Regions from separate parts of the Bartonella krasnovii genome, predicted to be linked through region 1. Evidence: predicted binding sites of a transcription regulator. Region 1 holds the regulator's gene; the other holds the start of a gene.
The links. Region 1 encodes LexA, which represses DNA repair genes until DNA is damaged. Its sites were predicted from a motif close to TGTTCNNNNTGTGTTCNG; they were not measured.
Positions count from the first base shown of each region.

Region 1 (3,329 bases):
ATGCGGCAGGTATTAAAAACAGCCTATGAATTACGAAAACGAGTAGCCACACTTACTATCAGTGCAGGTGTAATTATATCATAAGCTTTAAAGCACTTTTGGTTTGGGTAGAGGAGTACTCTATAGCAAAATAGCTGATAGAAAAAGATTGGCTATAGAATCAATAAAAAAGTTCTGAAAAAAATTAGATCAGACAAAAACTAAAGGGAATCAAAGCAACAAAGATTCTCAAACTTTTGTATAGCCTCTTGATATCCTTCAAAGTTGGTGAGCGCGCAGGGATTCGAACCCTGGACCTACTGATTAAAAGTCAGTTGCTCTACCAGCTGAGCTACGCGCTCTCACACAAGCTATTTAGTTTGCAGACTATCTAGTTTGCAGAAAGTGAAGGGAACATACGGTTGACTTTTCATTTGGTCAACACTTTTTGGAAAAAATAATAATATTTTTTCTAGTTATCAATAATTTTCCGTTTTTTTCCTTTCTTCATCATTGTAGAGTTGCTCTTTGAACTTCTTTTTGAAATCTCGATACAAAAATAATCTAACGATAAAAATATTTCATAGTTTTAAAATGCTCAAATTACAAAAAAATCCCCCCCTTTTCTTCCAAACATGGCTATTAAACATCATGGATAGAGCAGAAAAATACTTCCTACTCTATATTATCTTTATATCTTTATGTTTTAATTTTTAAGTATGAATGAGATTTATAAAATAACATATTGAGGGGTGGAAAAATAAGTATGGTAGTGCAAACTTTTGAGATGTAAAGATAGCGTTGCCCGATAGATTTTATGTTATTTGCAAGATCATCTTGAGGGAAGCGAGCACATTAAGAGATATCTTATTTTAATAAATATGCGAATGAGCAATAATGACATTTTGAGGAAGTGACTTTTATTCAGGCATGATGATTCTATAACGACAGCCAATTATTTTATAGAATAAAGCAGACGTAAAAAAAAATTAGTATTATTGAAAATATCTGACATGACTGTAAATAGTGCTCATTATTGTAGCTGTAGATAATTTGACTAAACAATAAAAAAACAGAAACAATGTGCAAAATGATTCTAAATATACATAAAGTGATTTGTTACGCTATTGAAAGAATGTATTTTATTTAACTTTTTATATAAGAAAATTATAAAACACGTAGATATAAAAAATAGAAGTATAACATTAATCATAAAATCGGGTGTTGAATAATTCAATTAGAGCTATAAAATATTTTTTATATATCATTTAATATTAGTATAGTTTTATAATACATAAATAATATTATGATATATTTGTTAAAGTAAATTTCACACTTATCATATATTAAATATGTATATAAATAAACATGTTGCCTAATTAACTTCACTTATAAGATCAAAAATTAAAGCAAATAATTTTGATTTAGCAAAAAAATTTAGAATTATTATATATACACGTATTTTTTACTGTAATCTCTTTTATTCTTTTGATTGGAACATTGAATGCTGACATGTAAACAATATGAGCTCCTCTTGTTTATTCACAATCATGTAAAAGAAACAGGTGTTCCCCCTTCTTTTGAAGAAATGAAAAATGCTTTAGAACTTTCTTCAAAGTCTAGCATTTATAAGCTCATTGTAGCCTTAGAACAACGAGGTTTTATACGTCGTTTACCCAATCGTGCTCGTGCAGTAGAGGTGATTCGACTCCCTGAGAAAATAACATTTAGCCTTTCTTTAGCACGTAAGCTTTCTCCCAGTATGATAGAAAAAAATAAAAGAAACATATCAAAAAACTTGGCTAATCTTGAGAGTTTTGAGGAAGAAGAAAAAAAAAATATCACAATCCCTATTATGGGACGTATTTCTGCGAGTGTACCCGCCTCTGCTATACAGCAACAAACAAGCACACTTTCTCTTCCACACGATATGGTTAATACAGGTGAGCACTATGCATTAGAAGTTAAAGATAATTCTATGGTGGAAGCTGGTATCCTTGATAAAGATACGATTATCGTGAAACGTCAAAACACAGCAATATCAGGTGAAATTATTATCGCATTTATTGATAAAAAAGAGGCAACATTAAAACGTTATCGACGTAAAGGAACCTCTATTGCATTAGAAGCCGCTAATCCTCACTACGAAGTACGTATATACAAATCCGAACGTGTAGAAATACAAGGTAAACTTACCGGACTTATTCGCAAATATTAAAAAATACCCCTATATACGCGATAGATATCGCAATAGAATATAGTAAAAAAACTGCTGAGCATTTTTTGATATTGTACCACTCGTAATTGACTTTCTTTCTATAACCAAAGGATTTGTCTAATTCTGTCGATAAATAATCTAAATTCCTTATCGAGTGGATTTCTCTTCTTCTCTCACATGTTTTTCACTTAACTCAAGGCTCAACAAGTAATATTCACCACGTACTCTAAAAGAGCTTGAATGCTTTGAAGGAGTCTGTTTTATATCATCGTCCTCAAAACAGCATTTGACTGTGTAATAAAATAAAATTGTAAGTATACGCAAAATAATCTAGAAAAAAATCAAATAAATTTGTAACAGATTGTTATCTATAAAAATAAAGAACATTTCTTACTTTTTAAGTCAATAAAAGTGAAACGCAATCGTTCATAGTAATTATAGGATTATCATGGTAGCACCTCGTATTAGCTTTGTCTCTCTCGGATGTCCAAAAGCACTTGTAGATTCTGAGCGAATTATTACAAGTCTTCGCTCTGAAGGGTATGAAATTTCGCGTCAACATCAAGGAGCTGATGTCGTTATTGTGAATACCTGTGGTTTTCTTGACTCTGCCAGAAAAGAATCATTAGCCAATATTGATGAAGCTCTCAAAAAAAATGGAAAAGTCATTGTAACAGGGTGTCTTGGTGCTGATCCTGAGGTTATTCGCCAAGAATACCCTAACGTATTGGCCATTACAGGACCACAAGCTTATGAAAGTGTTATACAAGCTGTTCATACAGCAATCCCCCCTGTTCATGATCCTTTTCTTGATTTAGTTCCTTCCCAAGGTATTCGTTTAACACCTCGTCATTACGCCTACTTAAAAATTTCTGAAGGATGCTCTAACAGCTGTAGTTTTTGTATCATCCCTACACTACGTGGTGATCTCACTTCACGTCCCATCAGTGATGTTCTTCGAGAAGCTGAACAACTTGTACAAGCAGGTGTAAAAGAACTTTTGGTTATTTCACAAGATACGAGTGCTTATGGTATTGATCTTAAATATCTCGAAAATTCTTGGAAAGATCGCACAATCAAAACGAAATTCTTTGATCTTTGTCGCGAACTTGGTGATATGGGCATTTGGATA
Region 1 covers NZ_CP031844.2:1,000,018-1,003,346, forward strand. Annotated here, with positions in the region: tRNA gene D1092_RS04245 (tRNA-Lys) at 266-341, opposite strand; gene lexA (transcriptional repressor LexA) at 1,484-2,197, shown strand; gene rimO (30S ribosomal protein S12 methylthiotransferase RimO) at 2,646-3,329, shown strand, end outside.

Region 2 (3,329 bases), 180 kb from region 1:
AAAGTTATTCAGCGTCGTGCACCCATTTATGATAAAGGACGAGATGGACACTATAATCTTATTTCAGCGTTGCATAAATCTGTTCGTGGCTCTGATCCTGATGCGGCGCTTTATTATTTAGCACGTATGTTGGATGCTGGTGAAGATCCTCTCTATATTGGGCGAAGATTGGTTCGTATGGCTGTTGAAGATGTTGGTTTGGCGGACCCCCAAGCTCTTGTCATTTGTAACGCGGCAAAAGATGCCTATGATTATTTAGGATCACCAGAAGGAGAATTGGCTTTGGCACAGGCATGTCTTTATGTTGCAACAGCACCAAAGTCAAACGCGACATATCTTGCATATAAGGCTGCATTGCGTTGTGCACAAAAAAATGGTTCTTTACCACCTCCTAAACATATCCTTAATGCACCAACGAAATTGATGAAGGAGGAAGGGTATGGAGATGGTTATTGTTATGACCATGATGAACCAGATGCTTTCTCTGGACAAGAATATTTTCCCGAAAAACTTGGGCGCCAGAGTTATTATAAACCAGTTGAGCGTGGATTTGAGCGTGAAATTGTGAAACGTCTTGAATGGTGGAAACAATTGCGAAAAAAACGTAAAAATCAACCATAAAATTTGAGTTAAAACATGTTTTTTATTGAACTTAGATTTATTTTTTATACCTTGTTTTTAAGAAATAGGTCATTCAACTCTTAAAGCTATTTTATTTTTATGATTTTAATTGAGTAAGATATTGATTATCCACTGCTTTGTATGTTGAATGGAGAATTCCAGATACTATACGATTTTCTCATTTCCAATCTCATCAATCACAGCCATTCGCTTGTATGTTACATGCTGGATTAATGTGTGATAAAAACTGTACAAGAAAAAAATAAAAATGACTCTTATGAAGAGTTTCAAGTATTGAGAGCTACCGCAACATTGGGGGCGGGAAAAGTGGGTGGTGGTGTAATGATCATGGTACTGAGCATAAAGCAATGGATTTATACCATTTCACGAGTGCCGCCACAAAATGGGTATAACGAGCGTTGGAAGATGCTTTTTTAAAACAAGTAAGTAAATATGCAACATAAAAGTGTTTTGTTTTTCGATGCAATAGGGTGTGGTTTTGATTAATGAGGCGTTTTTGTATGATTAAGGGGAGAGTTTGTCTCTTAGACAATCAAGGGGTAGGCAGAAAGATTAAACATTATGTTGAAATTTAAATTGTTTCTTTTCTAGAGAGAGATAAATATGTTAACTTTCTCTCGTGTAGAAGTGTTATTTTATTTGGATTTTATGTTGTGTCATAAGATAGGGAAGATCAGTTCTTTATTTTTTTGATTATGATATGTTATAGGCATAACGTAAGGGTAAGGATGAAAATAGTCTGTGAAAATCTAAACTTAAAGCTTTAGTTAAGTTAAAAGTACAATGTACAGTTTAAGTATTAGATCATTATGAATCGTCAAGGATATAATCGTGGATAAAACAAAAGCTCTCGATGCTGCTCTCGCTCAAATTGAACGTTCTTTCGGTAAAGGCTCCATTATGCGTCTTGGGCAAAAGGAGCAAGTTGTTGAAATTGAAACAGTTCCAACGGGTTCATTGTCCTTGGATATTGCTTTGGGTGTCGGTGGATTACCGAAAGGGAGGATTGTTGAGATTTATGGACCAGAAAGTTCCGGAAAGACAACATTGGCTCTTCATGCTATTGCTGAAGCACAGAAAATTGGTGGAATTTGTGCTTTTATTGATGCTGAGCACGCCCTTGATCCTATTTATGCACGAAAGCTCGGCGTTGATTTAGAAAATTTATTTATTTCTCAGCCAGATACCGGTGAGCAGGCGTTGGAAATTACAGAAACGTTGGTGCGTTCTGGTGCTGTTGATGTGCTTGTTATTGATTCTGTGGCAGCTTTAACACCGCGTGCAGAAATTGATGGTGAAATGGGTGATGCTTTACCTGGATTGCAAGCACGCTTAATGAGTAAAGCTTTGCGGAAACTTACGGCTTCAATTTTCCGCTCTAACTGTATGGTGATCTTTATTAATCAAATTCGCATGAAAATTGGTGTGATGTTTGGTTCTCCTGAAACAACAACAGGTGGGAATGCTTTAAAGTTTTATGCTTCTGTTCGTTTGGATATTCGCCGCATTGGCTCCATTAAAGATCGGGATGTGATCGTTGGTAATCAGACCCGTGTTAAAGTGGTGAAGAATAAATTGGCTCCTCCCTTCAAACAAGTTGAGTTTGATATTATTTATGGTGAGGGGATTTCCAAATTAGGTGAGTTGATTGATTTGGGAGTCAAAGTTGGTATTGTGGAAAAATCTGGCTCGTGGTTTTCTTATAATTCTCAACGTTTAGGGCAGGGACGTGAAAATGCGAAGCAGTTTTTGCGCCAGCACCCGGAAATTGCTGCAGAAATCGAAACAGCTTTGCGTCAAAATGCTGGTTTGATTGCTATTGAATTGTTAGAAAATGCAGGAGAAGATGTGACAGAAAGTGATGAAGCAATTTGATGCTATGTTTATTTGAGCATTAAGTGCTTTATTTAAGGTTTTTCTATTTTTATTTGTTTGAGTTTTAAATATACAGTCATTTTTTTCTCAATTTTTTTAAATAAATATTCTATTCTTTGATTAAATTAACTCCATGCGTGGCAAAGAGGATATTTAATGAGGGGGGATTTTTCTTTTATGGTTTGGTGCTGTATTCTGCAGGTATTGATATGAATAGTGTTAATAATATCCGCTCAACATTTTTGGATTATTTTTATCGTAATGGGCATAAAGTTCTTTCTTCTAGCCCCCTTGTTCCACGTAATGATCCCACACTCATGTTTACAAATGCAGGAATGGTACAGTTTAAAAATGTTTTTACTGGACTTGAACAGCGTTCTTATAAAAAGGCAACAACGGCACAAAAATGTGTTCGTGCGGGGGGAAAGCATAATGATCTTGACAATGTTGGCTATACAGCACGCCATCATACGTTTTTTGAGATGCTGGGTAATTTTTCTTTTGGTGACTATTTCAAAGAAGAAGCCATTTTTTTATCATGGAATCTTTTAACAAAGGAGTTTTGTCTTCCTAAAGATAAATTGTTGGTAACTGTTTATCAGAGTGATGATGTTGCGGCACAGTTATGGCGTAAAATTTCAGGTCTTCCAGACGAAAAGATTATCCGTATTGCGACAGCAGATAATTTTTGGTCGATGGGAGAAACTGGTCCCTGTGGTCCTTGTTCAGAGATTTTTTATGATCATGGTGATGAAATTTTTGGGGGACCTCCTGGAAGTGCGGATGAAGATGGTGATCGTTTTATTGAGATT
Region 2 covers NZ_CP031844.2:1,179,967-1,183,295, reverse strand. Annotated here, with positions in the region: gene D1092_RS05115 (replication-associated recombination protein A) at 1-621, shown strand, start outside; gene D1092_RS05110 (hypothetical protein) at 859-1,059, shown strand; gene recA (recombinase RecA) at 1,474-2,517, shown strand; gene alaS (alanine--tRNA ligase) at 2,727-3,329, shown strand, end outside.
Region 2: the regulator LexA is predicted to act here: its motif matches at 1,318-1,335, upstream of recA (recombinase RecA).